2 regions of the Devosia chinhatensis genome follow, and region 1 is predicted to be linked to the other one. Evidence: riboswitches for the same ligand, from Rfam matches in the RefSeq annotation. Region 1 holds a riboswitch; the other holds the start of a gene.
What was found. A riboswitch is a leader RNA that binds a small molecule or an ion and turns the genes downstream of it on or off. The one in region 1 is predicted to bind cobalamin.
Positions count from the first base shown of each region.

Region 2: linked by a shared signal. The riboswitch ahead of cobW (cobalamin biosynthesis protein CobW) and the one ahead of VE26_RS03310 (ABC transporter ATP-binding protein) in region 1 are both predicted to bind cobalamin.

Region 1 is NZ_JZEY01000054.1:668,190-676,149, forward strand. Features, by position in the region: gene VE26_RS03300 (FGGY-family carbohydrate kinase) at 1-811, opposite strand, end outside; gene VE26_RS03305 (universal stress protein) at 904-1,353, opposite strand; cobalamin riboswitch at 1,471-1,684, shown strand; gene VE26_RS03310 (ABC transporter ATP-binding protein) at 1,793-2,599, shown strand; gene VE26_RS03315 (ABC transporter substrate-binding protein) at 2,611-3,555, shown strand; gene VE26_RS03320 (FecCD family ABC transporter permease) at 3,594-4,655, shown strand; gene dusA (tRNA dihydrouridine(20/20a) synthase DusA) at 4,757-5,746, shown strand; gene VE26_RS03330 (retropepsin-like aspartic protease family protein) at 5,750-6,436, opposite strand; gene VE26_RS03335 (adenosylcobinamide-GDP ribazoletransferase) at 6,509-7,363, opposite strand; gene cobT (nicotinate-nucleotide--dimethylbenzimidazole phosphoribosyltransferase) at 7,429-7,960, shown strand, end outside.
Region 2 is NZ_JZEY01000054.1:212,341-220,300, forward strand. Features, by position in the region: partial or broken gene znuC (zinc ABC transporter ATP-binding protein ZnuC) at 1-309, opposite strand, end outside; gene VE26_RS01195 (zinc ABC transporter substrate-binding protein) at 608-1,615, shown strand; gene VE26_RS01200 (DMT family protein) at 1,646-2,002, opposite strand; gene VE26_RS01205 (DUF2164 domain-containing protein) at 2,084-2,335, opposite strand; gene VE26_RS01210 (hypothetical protein) at 2,475-3,119, shown strand; cobalamin riboswitch at 3,140-3,357, shown strand; gene cobW (cobalamin biosynthesis protein CobW) at 3,467-4,525, shown strand; gene cobN (cobaltochelatase subunit CobN) at 4,628-7,960, shown strand, end outside.

The sequences.
Region 1 (7,960 bases):
TCTTCCCGCCAAGGGTCATCAGGATGGTCCAGGTGCCGGAAGAGAGAATGGTCTGCGGCCCCGTGTCCCGGCCCAGATGGGGCACGAGCGAGGCGTTCGAATCATGAATGCCGCAGGCAACAGGCAGATCGGCGGCAAGGCCGGTGATAGCCGCGATCTCGGGCAGCAGCGTGCCGATCACCGAGGCCGCAGGCCGCAGCGGCGGGAAGAGGCTGCGCCAGCCCAGCGCATCGACCATGCTGGAGTAATCGCCGCGGTCAGGCGCCCACAGGTCGGTGTGACAGCCGAGCGACGTCACTTCGCTGGCTAGGGTGCCGGTCAGCCGCCAGGCCCAATATTGCGGATAGGGCAGGATGGCCGTAGCCTCGCCGAAGGCGTCTGGAAAGGCACGTGACTGCCAGAACAGCTGCGCACCCCAGTTCAACCCGCCGGGCAGGCGGGGCGACAGGGTTTCGGAAAAATCCGGCCGCACCCGTTCATAGGCCTCCCGGGCCGCATCGGGCACATCGCTCTCATAGTCGAGGACGGGCAGGACGAGGCCCTTGTCATTCACCAGCGCACCGCAGGCGCCATGCGTGGTAATGGAGATGCCGTCAATGCCATGGGTCCGACCCAGGTCGGCAAGCGCCTCGATGATGAAGGCCCAAAGCCGCTCCACATCCATATGAGGATAGGGAATGTCCTCGAGAACGATGTTGGGCGTGGTGCGCGCGCCCCGCTGCACGCCGTCAGCTCTGTCGATCACGACAACCTTGGCATTGGTCTTGCCGATATCGATGACAGCGATGTGGCGCGGCGGTGAAGACGACATTTCTGGCCCCGATGCAGTGCATCCGGCATGTAGCGGATTTCGGGCATCGGCGCCAGAACTGACATGTTAGTGCGGCAAACGGGGCAGTGTGTCTATTTGACGATGAGCACCGGCAGGCTGGAATGGGACAGCACCTCGGACGCCTGGCTGCCCAGAAGCAGCCGACCGAGGCCACGGCGGCCATGCGAGCCCATGACGATGAGGTCGGCGCCCTGTTCCTTGGCGGCATGCAGAATGCCGTCAGCGGCGGTGCTGTTGGAGATATGGAGCGTTGCCAGCGCGACTCCCTTGTCCCTTGCGACCGCCTCTGCGGCGGTGAGGGTGGCGCGCGCCGATTCCGCCTTTGCCTGATCGAGATTGTCGATGACCGAAGAGGTGTCGACCATCATCATCTGGGCGCCCGACGCCACGATGACGGAGGGTTCGGTGATGGTGACGGCGGTGACCTTCGCATTGGTCCCGGCCGCAAGGGCGAGGGCGTGGGTGAGCGCCTTGGTGCTCAATTCCGAGCCGTCGACGGCGCAGATGATGCTTGAATACATGTCGCTTCCCTTCTCTTGTGGACGCTTTTGACCTTAGGGCAACGCGGGCCCACGCGCTTTGATCCAGATCAGGCGCGTGTCGTGTCGAAGGGCGTTGACAAGAGCAGGACGCTGCGGCCATATCGGAATGTCGAAGGTTCCCGACGGGCAAAGGCCTTGAAGGGATCAAAAGGGAACACGGTGCGGCGTACCCATCAGGGACCAAAACCGTGGCTGCCCCCGCAACTGTAAGCGGAGAGCTCTTTCGGAACACCACTGGCCCAAAAGGCTGGGAAGGTCGGAAGCGCGATGACCCGCGAGCCAGGAGACCTGCCATCGACATCAACGAAACCCGGCCGGGGTGTGCCGAGGGGAACGACGATGGCGCATGACGACCATATCATTGCATTTTGCCTGAGCGATCCTATCGCCCCTCCGTGCCTTTTTGGCGGAGGTTCCGATGGAGCTCGCACAACGCCTTGTCGGCACTGAACCGGCGCGTCTCGACGTTGCAGGGCTGAGCTGGGGGCCGCACGGCAAGCCGGGCATCGTAAAGGATGTCAGCTTTGGCGTGGAGCCCGGCCAGATGCTGGCGATCGTCGGTCCCAACGGGGCCGGCAAGTCGAGCCTCTTGCGCTGCCTTTACCGCTTTCACCGACCCTCGGCCGGCACGGTCCGTCTCGACGGCGCCGATATCTGGACACTCAAGCCCAAGGCGCTGGCGCGTCGCGTCGCCACGGTGCTGCAGGAGCAGGCTTCCGATTTCGGCCTTTCGGTCGCCGAGATCATCGAGCTGGGCATGACCCCGCATCTCGACGAACGGACCGGTGCGCCTTCCGACCCGGTCGAGGATGCGCTGACGCTGATGAACCTTGCGGCGTTGGCGGCCCGCGATTTCGGTTCGCTTTCGGGCGGGGAAAAGCAGCGTGTGATGATCGCCCGGGCGCTGGTGCAAAAGCCTGACCTGCTCATTCTCGACGAGCCCACCAACCATCTCGATATCCGCCACCAGCTCGAAGTGCTCGAATTGCTGGCGAGCCTCGACATCACCGTCATCGTGTCGCTGCATGACCTGGCGCTGGCCTGTGCCCATGCCGATCGGGTCCTGGTGCTGCAGGACGGTCGGGCCGTGCAGTTCGGCACCCCGCTGGACGCCCTGACGCCCGAGATCATCCGCCACACTTTCGCGGTCGAGACAGCCATCGACAGCCACCCGGCCACCGGGCGTCCCCGCTTTTCCTTTCACCTGAACCTGCCAAAACCATGAGGGATATATCCATGCGTCTTCTCGCCGTCCTTGCGGTCTCGACCGCCCTTTGCGTGCTTCCCGCCTCAGCCTCCGACTTTCCCGTGACCGTGCAGAGCTGCGACCGCGAGGTGACCTTCGAGGCCGCGCCGCAACGCGCCATCTCCAATGACGTCAATCTTACCGAGATGATGCTGGCGCTGGGCCTGACCGGGCACATGGTTGGCTATACGGGTGTCTCGGACTGGAAGACGCTGGACGAGACGCTGCGCGCGGGCGTGGGCCAGTTGCCCGAATTGTCGAGCAATTATCCGACCAAGGAAGTGCTGCTCGGCGCGGATGCCGACTTCTTCTTCGCCGGCTGGAATTACGGCATGCGGGTGGGCGGGGAAGTGACGCCCGATACGCTGGGCGAATTCGACATCGCCGTCTACGAGCTGACGGAAAGCTGCATTCACATCATGGACAAGCCCAAGGCTTCCATCGACGATATGTATAACGACCTGCTCAATCTGGGCCGCATCTTCGGCGTTGCCGAGACGGCGCAGGCGCTGGTCGATGGCTACAAGGACGATCTGGCGGACTTTACTGCCAGCCTGCCGGCGCTCGAGGAGGACGTGGCGGTCTTCGTCTACGATTCGGGTGAGAACAAGCCCTTCACCGCCGGCCGCTATGGCATGCCGACGGCCCTGATCGAGGCGGCAGGCGGCACCAATATCATGGACGACGTGGAGTCCAGCTGGGTCGAGATCGGCTGGGAGCCGGTGATCGAGCGCAATCCGGAGGTGATCGTCATTGTCGATTATGGCAGCGTCACTGCCGAGCAGAAGGCCGACTTCATGCGCAGCAATCCGGCCTTCAAGGATATTCCGGCGGTGGTGAACGACCGCTTCGTCGTCCTGCCCTATGTCGAGGCGACGCCCGGCCCGCGCAATGTCGCCGCCATCAAGACCCTCGCCGCCGCGTTCCGCGAATAAGACCGGAGGGGGCCGGTTTCGATCCGGCCCCACACAATATGTCCCACAAGCATCTCGTCCACGGTCCGCGCCACGCCCTGATCCATGCCATGCCCTGGGTCCTCATGGGCTTGACCATCCTGCTGTTCCTCATTGCCATAGCGGCGGTAAGCGTCGGCGCGGTGGGCATTGCGCCCGATATCGTCTGGAGCGTCATCCTCAATCATGTGCTTCCCGGCAGCGTGGAACGGACCTGGTCGGCGGGGCGCGACAATATCGTGTGGGAGGTGCGCCTGCCGCGCGTCATGCTGGGTGCTATTGTCGGGGCAAGCCTGGCGCTGGTGGGGGCGGCGCTGCAATCGGTGACGCGCAACGCGCTGGCCGACCCGCACCTGCTCGGCATTTCCTCGGGCGCCGCCTTCGGGGCGATCATCGTGCTCCTGCATACCGGCATGTTTCTCGGCCTCATCACCGTGCCGCTCTTTGCCTTTGGCGGCGCGCTCCTGGCCACGGCATTGGTCGTGGGCATCGCCAATTTCACCCGCGCCACCGATGCCAGCCGGCTGATCCTGACCGGTGTCGCCATTTCCTTCGTCATCACCTCGCTGGGGAGCCTCGGCATTTTCCTCGGCGATCCGCGCGCCAGCCATACGGTGATCTTCTGGATGCTGGGCGGGCTGGGCCTGGCGCAATGGGCGCAGCTGCCCTATCCGCTGCTGGCGCTTGTCGCCTGCGGGATATTCCTCCTCGCCAATGCACGCAATTTCAACGCCATGACCCTGGGCGACGAAACCGCGACGACGCTGGGCCTGCCGGCCGAACGGTTCCGCATCGTGGTTTTCGTGATCTGTGCGCTGCTGACCGGGGCGGCGGTGGCCTTTTCGGGCATTATCTCCTTTGTCGGGCTGATGATCCCCCATCTGGTGCGCATGGCGGTGGGCGGCGATTATAGGCGGGTGCTGCCGCTATCCGCGCTGGTCGGCGCCATCTTCATTGTCCTGGCCGACATGGTGGCGCGCATCATCATCCCGCCGCTCGACGTGCCCATCGGCATCATCACCGGACTGGTGGGCGGGCTGTTCTTCATCCTCCTGATGCGGCGCAAGGCCCGGGTCGGCTGACGCGTCTTTGAGCGTGGGGCTCTTGTCGCGTGCGGCTGGCTGGTGCAAAACGCGCGCCTAGGCCCCATATGGGGCAGGACAGAGGCTGATCGAGAACCCCCTTGCTGGACCGCGCACGCAGATTTTCCGTAGCCCCGATGATGGACTGGACCGACCGGCATTGCCGCGTGCTCCATCGCCTGCTGACGCGCCATTCGCTGTTGTTCACCGAAATGGTCAATAGCGGCGCCATCGTTCACGGCGATGCCGAGCGGCACTTGCGCTTCGATCCGGTCGAGCATCCCATCGCGCTGCAGATCGGCGGGTCGGACCCGGCCGAACTGGCTGAAGCCTGCCGCATCGCCACCGGTTTCGGCTACGACGAGATCAACCTCAATGTCGGTTGCCCTTCGGACCGCGTGCAGTCCGGCAGGTTCGGCGCCTGCCTCATGGCCGAGCCGGCGCTGGTGGCCAAATGCGTGCGCGCCATGCGCGGCGCCACCGACCGCCCGGTGACTGTCAAGTGCCGCATCGGCATCGACGATCAGGACATTGAGGAAAGCCTCGACCGCTTCGCCGACGCCATGGTCGAGGCCGGGGTCGCTGCGCTCTACGTGCATGCGCGCAAGGCCTGGCTGCAGGGGCTGAGCCCCAAGGAAAACCGCACCATCCCGCCGCTCGATTATCCGCGCGTCCATCGCCTGCGCCAGCGGCTCGCCCCCTTGCCGGTGATGATCAATGGCGGCATCGAAACGCTTGAGCAGGCCGAAGAGCACCTGGCGCATGTCGACGGGGTGATGCTGGGGCGCGCCGCCTATCACAACCCCATGCTGATGGCGGAAGTGGATGCGCGCCTCTTCGGCGATGCCCGGGAGATTCCTGACCTGTCGGCAATCATGGCGGCCATGGCCGATTATGCCGAAGTCCAATTGGGACAGGGCGTGCGGCTCAACAACATTGCCCGACACATGCTCGGCCTCGCCAATGGCCGCCCCGGCGCGCGGCTCTTCCGCCAGATCATGAGCGTGGATGCCTGCAAGCGCGATGCCGGTCCGGAGGTGTTCTTCCGCGCGCTGGATGTGGTCGAAAACCACCAGTTCGCGGCCGAATAGCGCCTAATCCACGAGCTCGAGCGAGTTTTGCGTCACCGAATAGCGGCTGAGCGTTTCGAGGAAGGTCATGCCCAAAAGGCTGGTCTCGAGCGCCCCCGCTTCGGTCACGAAGGCCGTCACGTTGCGTCGCTCGATAGAACCGACGCTGATCGTGTCGAGGCGGACGCGGGCAGCCATGCCCCGGCCGTTGGCTGTGGAGACGGGCACGGAATAACGCAGGGCGTCGGTGTCGATCCCGGCCGCTTCGGCATCCGCGATGGTCAGCACCACTGCGCTGGCACCGGTATCGAAGATCATGGGCGTCGTGTGGCCGTTGAGCGTCGCCTGAATTTCGAAATGACCGCCGAAGCCGCGCCGGAAGGTGGCGGTGCCCGAACCGGCATCAACGACCGCCACGCCCGGCTGGATCTCGCCCGCGACGCGACCGACCACGCCCATCAATTCATCCCGATAGGCGTAGCTGACCATGGCCACGGCAAAGATGCCGACCCAGAGCAGCAGCCCGCCGATCAGTTCGGAAGCGCGATGACGCCGGGCGAAAAGACCACCGGCGAAGATGATGAGGATGATGACGAGCGGGACCAATTGGGCAGTCTGCAGCTGGCTGAGGCCCACAAGGCTCCCCGCATCGGCGCTGATCATCAGGGCAATGCCGACGGCAATGAGCAGGGCCAGGCCGATGAAGATCATGTTGGTCCGGTCCTTCCGCTCCGAATTGGCATCCCTTTCGATAAAGGAAAGCTATACGGCAAATTCAAGGGATCACGCCAGGATGAGCAAGGCGCAAAGCGCGGCAACTTCTCCCAGAGCCATGCCCGCGCCGATCAGATCGCCGGTCTGTCCGCCCAAGAGACGCCGGCATATCCCGGTCCAGGCCAGGACCGTCAGCACCACGGCAAGCAAGGCCGCGACAACGCCCACAAGGCCGCTGACCGGGCCGCCGAGCAGGAAAACCAGCAAACCGGCCAGAGTTGCTCCGATGGCGAAACGCTTGGTCGACAACGCCCCGGCACTGGCCGATGCGCCGTCCGCCCGCGCCGCCGGCAAGGCCACGGCGAGCCAGAGGCCGCCCGAGCGCCCCGCCAGGTGTGCCGCTAGCCAGAGGGCGGCTGCCGCAAGGGGATTAATTGCGACGACGCTGCCGAGCGCCGTGACCCGCAGCACGAGAAAGAGACAAAGGGCCGCCACGCCATAGGTGCCGTGGCGGCTGTCTTTGAGGATTTCGAGCCGCCGCTCCCGCGTATAGCCACCGAACAGCCCATCCGCCGCATCGGCCAAGGCATCCTCCATCATGCCGCCGCCGACGATCACCATGGCGGCGACGGAGAGAGCTGCAGCAAAATAGGGGGGAAGACCGAGCCAGGCACCGCCCATGAGCAGGGCCAGGGGAACGAGGCTCATCAGAGTGGCAGCGAAGGGCAGGGCCATGGCGATGCGCCCAAGATCGGGCTTTTCATGTGGACGCTCGCCGGTGGGCAGGCGCGAGAAGAAGCGCAGGGCCATGACAATGTCGTCCACGAGGCCCTTGCCTTCGGCGCGCGGCTCGGGACGATAATCGTCACGCACGGCCGGATCGATGCCATCGGGTTCGCCTGCCTCGGGCGCGTCGCGCGTCAATTGCAATTGGCTCCATAATGGGCAACAAGGTCGCGCCTTCCCTACCATAGCATGCCGGATTTGCCATGCCCGCTCTGAACCCCGCCTTTGCCGATCTCGTCGAACTGCTTGTCGCCGTCCCCGATGGTGACGAGGCGGCTGTTGCCGCCGTGCGGCAGCGGGACGCCCAATTGACCAAGCCGGCCGGGTCGCTGGGCCGGATGGAAGAACTGGTCGAGTTCCTTGCCCGCTGGCAGCACCGTTCCAAGCCCCGCCTGGGCAATCCGATGGTGACGATCTTTGCGGGAAACCATGGCGTGACCGATCAGGGCGTTTCGGCCTTTCCCCGTGAGGTGACCGCGCAGATGGTGGCCAATTTTACCAATGGCGGGGCGGCCATCTCGCAGATCTGCGCCTTGCACGAGATCAACCTGCGCGTCTTCGAACTGGCGCTCGAATTGCCCACCGGCGACATCACCCAGGAGGCCGCGCTCGACGACCAGATGTGCGCCGCCACCATCGCCTATGGCATGGAAGCGGTGGCCGGCAAGCCGGACCTGATCTGCATCGGGGAGATGGGCATCGGCAATACCACCATCGCGGCCGCCCTTTATGCCG
Region 2 (7,960 bases), 460 kb from region 1:
GGCGTGTTCGCCCGTCAGGGTCATCAGTCGCTCGACCGTCAGCGGCAGAGTCCAGTCGATGGAGAGCTTCTGCGGCACATAGCCGATCGTGAGCCCCGCTTTGCGCGCCACTTTCCCCATGCTCGGCTTCAATACGCCCGTCACCATCTTGGCGGTAGTCGACTTGCCCGAGCCATTGGGGCCGATCAGCGTCACGATCTCGCCCCGCGCAATGGTCAGGTCCACCCCCTCCACCAGCACACGGCCGCCCCGGCGCACCCCGGCCTGCGAAAGGGTAATCAGGTTTTCCCGATATCTTTGATCGTACATCTCGATCGTCACTATTCTCACTCGGCACGGCGGCCGTTCGAAGCCGCACGCCTTTTAGATCCGCAATGTCATGCCCGCGACGGCAGCAATGGCTGTTGAAACAACGTTTCGGCAGGCGCCAGCCTTGGGAAGCCTGTCAGGTCAGCCTGATCGTTCCCGAAAGATCGAACGCTGCGAGCCCTGGCCGATTTTCCACAACCCCGCTTGACGCCGTTCAATACGTTATAGCATAACACCGCCGCAAGCGTAATAACATAACATATCGCTTCCGATCCTCCCTTTGCCAAGAGGCCAGACGATGCAGAAATTCACCCTTCCCCTCGCCGCTTTTGCCGCCTTGCTGCTGACCGGCACCGCTTTCGCCGCCCCGGCAGTCGTCGCGTCGACCAAGCCGGTCCATTCTCTGGTGTCTGCGGTGATGGGCGATGTGGCAGTGCCCGATCTTATCGTGCGGGGGTCGGCCTCGCCGCACAATTATTCCCTCCGTCCCTCCGATGCCGCCGCCCTCGAAAGCGCCGACATCGTCTTCTGGACCGGCCATGGCATGGAATTGTTCCTCGCTGATGCGCTCGATACGCTGTCCGGCGGGGCAGAGGTGGTCGAACTGGCCGAGGCGCCGGGCATTACGCTGCTGCCCGTCCGCGAAGGCGGCGCCTTCGAAGCCCATTCCCATGGCGAAGACGCCCATGATCACGACCATGACCATGACCACGATAACGACCATGACCTTGACCACGATCACGATCATGCGCACGATCACGACCACGACGATCATGCCGGCCACGATCACGGCGAAGGGGACATGCATTTCTGGCTCGACCCGGAAAATGCCAAGCTCATGGTCACCCAGATCGCTGCAACGCTGTCCGCGGCCGATCCGGAAAACGCGGCCACCTACCAGGCCAATGCCGAAGCCGAGCAGGTCCGGCTCGACGCGCTCACCGCCGAGCTGGGCGACACCCTTGCCCCCATCGCCGGCAAGCCCTTCATTGTCTTCCACGACGCCTATCAATATTTCGAAGCCCGCTTCGGCCTCGAGGTCGCCGGTACCGTCACGGTCTCGCCTGAGGCGATGCCCGGCGCCGCCCGCATCGACCAGTTGCGGGCGAGGGTCAGCGAGCTGGGCGCCACCTGCGTTTTCGCAGAGCCCAATTTCGAGCCGGCCATCGTCCGCACCATCGTCGAGGGCACCGAGGCCAGTGCCGGCGTGCTCGATCCTGAAGGCGCGGCCCTCACCGAGGGGCCGAATCTTTATCCCGAACTCCTGCGCGGCCTTGCCAGCGGCCTGCTGGACTGCCTGGGCTGATCCCGCAACGGGGGCGCGCCAGGCGTGCCCCTATTTCAACGGGCCCTTGAAGATGAAGAAGGCGCCAAGGGCAATCAGCGCAAAGCCGATACCGTGGTTCCAGGTCAGCTTCTCGCCCAGGTAGAACACCGCGAACAAGACGAAGACCGAGAGGGAAATGACCTCCTGGATGGTCTTGAGCTCGGCCCCCGAATAGACGCCATAGCCGATGCGGTTGGCGGGCACGGCCAGCCAATATTCGAAAAAGGCGATGGCCCAGCTGATCAGCACCACCACCCACAGCGCCGCGCTGGGAAACTTGAGGTGCCCGTACCAGGCGAAGGTCATGAAAAGATTGGACGCGATCAGCAGCCCGATCGGGGCGAGAGTGGCGAAATTGAAGCCCATGGCAGCACCGGATGAAAGAACCGGCCCTGCCGGCCGGCTCTTTTATCATTCCGCCAAGCCAGCGGAAGCGGGATTTTCGCCTCAGCGCCCCTTTGTGGGTCGCTCGAGCGAGAAGATGTCGTCGCTGACCCCATCCATCTTCTTGCGCACCAGCGCCTGCGCGTCGTGCAGCCCGGCATTGTAGAAATAATTGCCCATCTTTTCGGCAAAGAACGCCATCAGCATTTCCGCCGGAATGGCGCCGATCGTGCTGTCCAGTTCCTCGCGGAAATAGTCCTGGATGTCGGCAACGATGGCCTTGGTTTCGTCGCGATCGAACGTGATGGGCTTCATGGTGACAATCCTCTTGCGGAACGGCGGAGACCGAAGCGCGATCGCGCCGGCGACGAAAGCGTGCGGGCCCGTTCATACCCCGAGTCGCCGATTGCGGGGCGCTCCGGCTTGCGACATTATGCGCCTGCCCGAGGAGGAAATGACCATGCGTGCCCGCCTGTCGCTTGCCATGCTGAGCCTTGCCCTTGTCGCCGCGCCGGCCCTGGCCGGGGATGCGCCCGTCGAGCCGGTGCAATGTGCGGGGATCTTCGGCCCCGATAGTAGCGAGAGCCTCCTGCGCGATACGTTTGGCGACGACAATGTGGTCACCGGCATCGTGCCGGGCCCCGAGGGCACCGAATTGCTGGCCACCACCATCTTTCCCGACGATCCCGATCGTCGCATGGAATTCGGCTGGTTCGACGAGCAGAACCTCGCCCGGCTCAATTATGTCGAGCTCTCTCCCAGCCAGGCCGGCCCACAGGGCGTGCGCATCGGCATGAGCGTGGCCGAAGTCGAGGCTCTCAATGGCCAGCCGTTCGCCGTGGGCGGCTTCTGGTGGGATTATGGCGGCTATGCGATCATCGATGACGGAGCCCTGGCGGGCGTGCTGGAAGGGGGCTGCTATCTCTCCATCCGCTTCGCCCCCGCCGAGGATTACCCCCAGGACATTGACGTGACGCCCGTAGCCGGCGAGGTGCAGGTGCCCAGCGCCGATCCGCTGCTCGCAACGCTCGATACCCGGGTCCAAGTGCTGACCATCGGCTATCCCTGGCCCGAGGATCTGCCGCAGCCCCAATATTGACCCCACGGCCATCGAGGGCGTAAAGCTCTTCATGTGACGGTTCCCCGCGCGCCAGGCGCAACGGGATCAAAAGGGAACACGGTGCGGCGTACCCATCAGGGACCAAGACCGTGGCTGCCCCCGCAACTGTAAGCGGCGGGCGCTCTCGAAAGCCACTGCGCATCCTTTGAGAGCGCGGGAAGGTGAGAGCGCTGCATTCGCCGCGAGCCAGGAGACCTGCCGGCACATCGGGGCACCATGCCCCACCTGTTCACGGCTGTCGGGCGGACGGCGGGCAGTGCTGGCAGCGCTTCGGCTGCCCTGCGCGCGCGTCCGTTTTGCCCCAAGGATTGTAGAGGCGAGCGCGCATGACCACCAAGATCCCCACCACCGTCATCACCGGCTTTCTGGGCGCCGGCAAGACCACCCTCGTGCGTCACATGCTGGCCCATGCCCCCAAGGGCAAGCGCATCGCGCTCATCATCAACGAATTCGGCGATCTTGGTGTCGACAAGGATATTCTCGCCGGTTGCGGCGACGAAACCTGCCGCGAGGAGGACATGGTCGAGCTCTCCAATGGCTGTATCTGCTGCACCGTGGCCGATGAGTTCATTCCCACCATGCAGGCGCTCCTCGCCCGCCCCGAAAAGTTCGATCACATCGTCATCGAAACGTCGGGTCTTGCCTTGCCCCAGCCGCTGATCCGCGCCTTCAACTGGCCCGAGATCAAGGCCCAGGTCACTATCGATGGCGTCGTCACCGTAGCCGATGCCGCAGCTTTGGCCGAGGGTCGTTTCGCCTCCGATGAAGCCGCCGTCGATGCCCAGCGCCGCCAGGACGAGATGCTCGACCACGAAACCCCGCTGGGCGAGCTTTTCGAGGACCAGCTCTCCGCCGCCGACATGGTCATCATCAACAAGACCGACCTCGTCGATCCGGCCCTGCTCGAAAAGGTCGAGCAGAATATCCGCGCCGAACTGCGCCCCGGCGTCGGCATTGTCCGCGCCGCCAATGGCCACGTCGATGTCACCGCCCTTCTGGGCATGGGCATGGAATCGGAAGGCGACATCGACAACCGCCCCAGCCATCACGAGCTCGAACATGGCGGCGAGACCCACGAACACGACGATTTCGACAGCTTCTCGCTCAATCTGGCCGCGGTCGAGGGCAAGGAACACCTGCTCGCCACCATCGAAACGGCGATAAAGTCCCATGACATCCTGCGCCTCAAGGGGTTCGCCGCCATTCCCGGCGCTGCGGCCCGCCTCGCCATCCAGGCCGTCGGTCCGCGCGTCACCGCCTATTTCGACCGCCCCTGGAAGCCGGGCGAAACGCGCGAGACCAATCTCGTCGTGATCGGGGAAAGCCCGCTCGACCGGGATGCGATCACCGCCAGCCTCCGCCGCGCCGAACCTGTCCCGGCCTAGGACCCTGCGCATGGTTCGCATGCAGCGCCCCCACCTCAACCCTTGCCCCGGCTTCCCGGGGAGGCTGGGTGGGGACGCGTCCTGTTGGAGAAACCAGATCTGATGCACCTGCTCTCCGCCCAGGCCGGCGCCATCCAGCAGGAGGGCGAGGCCATCGATCTGGCCCAGACGCCGGGCGATTATGTCTTCGCCTCCTCCGCCGACAGCGAGCTGGCCATGCTGGCTGCCGCTGCCGACCGGGCAGGACAGGATGGCCTGCGTCTCGCCAATATCCTGCGCCTCTCCAACAACCTGTCGGTCGACATGTGGCTGGAGCAGACCGTCTCCAAGGCGCGCCTCGTCGTCCTGCGCCTCATCGGGGGGATCTCCTATTTCCAATATGGTGTCGATGAGCTGACTGCCCTCTGTGCCAATCGCGCCATTCCCCTGGTGCTGATCCCCGGCGACGCCAATCCCGACCCGATCCTGCGCGACCGCTCCACCATCCACGCGGATGACTGGGCGCGCCTCCACCAGCTCTTCATCGCCGGCGGCCCCGACAACGTCGATGCGATCCTTGCAGCCTTCGCCGCGCTGGCAGCGCCTTCACCTCTCCCTCTGGGGAAGAGGTCGGCTGCATCGCAGCCGGGTGAGGGGGGCATCTTGGGCGCACTGGAGCCCCGTGCCTTTCCCCGCTTTGGCCTCTGGCACCCCAGGACCGGCATGACCGACGCCGACGGCCTCTGTGCCCTTTCGTCACCTCTGCGTTCGGGGCCGGGCGAGGGGGGCCTTGGTCTGAGCGAAAATGTGGCGCCGTCGCGCCCCCATATTCCGATCCTCTTCTACCGCGCCGCACTCGAAGGCGCCGGGACCGCCACGCTTGAAGCGCTGGTGAGCGAACTTGAGGCCCGTGGCCTCGCCCCGGTGCCGGTCGTCGTATCGTCGCTCAAGGACCCTGCCTGCATTGGCTTCGTCCAGGAAACGCTTGCCGCCTTCCCACCATCGGCCATCTTCAATCTCACCGCCTTCGCCCTCGGAATTGGCGAACTGGCTGCCGGTCGCAATCCCTTTTCGGGCAGCGATGCGCCCGTCATCCAGCTGATCCAGTCGGGACGGTCGCGGGCGCAATGGCTGGCCGACCCGCAGGGACTTTCGAGCAAGGACATGGCCATGTACCTAGTCATGCCCGAGGTCGATGGTCGTCTTGCGGGCCTGCTTGTCGGCCACAAGGCCGACGCCGTCTGGCATGAACGCACGCAATGCCCGCTCTCGGCCTATGCGCCCGAGGCCGATGGCATCCGGCGGGCCGTCGATCTCGCCGCCAACTGGGCCCGCTTGCGGTCCACCCCCCGCGCCGAAAGGCGCATCGCCATCGTCCTCGCCAATTACCCCATCCGCGACGGTCGGCTCGCCAACGGCGTCGGCTACGACGCTCCCGAAAGCACGGTGAGGATGCTGATGGAACTGGAGCGGGCAGGGTACACGCTCGGCGCATCGGCTCCTGCTGACTATCCCCGCTCCTCCCCCGATCTCATCGCCCTCCTCACCGCCGGCCCGACCAATGCCGCACCCCGGCGCGGCACTGCGGCGGCCATTCTTCCGCTCGCCCGCTATCGCGAACTTCTCGCAACGCTGCCCGAAGAAACACGCGCTGCAATCACTGCGCGCTGGGGCGATCCCGCCGCCGATCCCTTCATCCGCGACGGCCAATTTCATCTTCCCGCCCACCGCTTCGGCAATGTCATTCTCATGCTCCAGCCTGCGCGCGGCTGGCAGATCGACGATACGCTCAGCTACCACGATCCGGCGCTGGTCCCGCCCCACGCCTATATCGCCGCCTATCTCTGGCTGCGGCACGACTTTGCCGCCCATGCCCTCGTGCACAACGGCAAGCATGGCACGCTCGAATGGCTGCCCGGCAAGTCCGCAGCGCTCGACGCCGATTGCTATCCGGACGCGCTCTGGGGGCAATTGCCCCATCTCTATCCCTTCATCGTCAACGATCCGGGCGAGGGCACGCAGGCCAAGCGCCGCACCGGCGCCGTCATCATCGACCATCTCGTTCCCCCTCTCACCCGCGCCGATACTTATGGCCCGCTCAAGGACCTCGAGGCCCTGCTCGACGAATATTATGCGGCCTCGGGCATGGATCGCCGTCGCCTTGCCGATCTCAAGCGCCGCATTCTCGACTTTACCCGCGACAGCCGCCTCGATCAGGACATCGGCCTGCCCGAGGACGAGACCGAAGCCCTGATCAAGATCGACAACTTCCTCTGCGATCTCAAGGAAGCCCAGATACGCGACGGGCTGCATGTCTTTGGGTCTTCGCCAGAGGGAGGGATGGCGCGGGACCTTGCCGTCGCACTGGCCAGAGTGCCACGCGGCGATGCCCCCGGGGATAACTCGCTGATCCGCGCCTTGGCCGATGATCTGAGGCTCGGTTTTGATCCCCTCTCGGCCAAATTAGCCGATCCGTGGCACGGGCCTGACGTTTTCGCCCCTTTGGTCAGTCTCAACGTTAACAGTCTGCCAACCAATTCGCGCATTGGCGACCTTGTGGCCAACCTCGAAGCCATTGCCGCCGAGCTGGTGGACGGCACGCGCCTCTGCCCGCCGGAATGGCCCACGACCGCCGCAGTTCTCCAGACGGTAAAAACCCTGATCGAACCGCGTCTTGCCGCCTCCGGGCCCGCTGAAATGGCGGCCTTTCTCGATGGTCTGGATGGCCGCTTCATCGCGCCCGGTCCCTCGGGCGCGCCGTCGCGCGGGCGGCTCGATGTCCTCCCCACGGGACGCAATTTCTATTCCGTCGATGCTCGCGCCGTTCCCACGCCGAGTGCCTGGGAGCTGGGCCGCAAATCGGCGGAAAGCCTGGTTCTGCGGCACCTGCAGGATCATGGTCATCACCTGCGCAGTGCCGCTTTGTCCGTCTGGGGCACGGCCAATATGCGCACCGGCGGCGACGACATTGCCCAGGCCATGGCGCTGATCGGCGCCCGCCCCGTCTGGGACCCGGGCTCGCTGCGTGTGTCCGGCTACGAGATCATTCCCCTGGCCCGGCTCGGTCGCCCCCGCGTCGACGTTACTCTCAGGATTTCCGGCTTTTTCCGCGATGCCTTCCCGGCCCAGATCGCCCTGTTCGACCGGGCCGCCCGCGCCATCGGCGCCCTCGACGAACCCGAGGACGACAATCCCATCGCCGCCCGCATGCGGGCCGAGGCCCTGGGTCTGATGGCCGCGGGCCGGAGCCAGGACGAGGCCGCGCTCGAAGCCGGAGCTCGCATTTTCGGTTCGCGGCCCGGCACCTATGGGGCGGGCCTGGGGCAGCTGATCGACAGCGGCGCCTGGACTGGCAAGGCCGATCTCGCCGACCAGATCCTGCGCTGGGGCCAGTATGCCTATGGCGCGGCCTCTGCCGGCCTGCCAATGCCCGACCGGTTCCGCACCCGGCTGGGC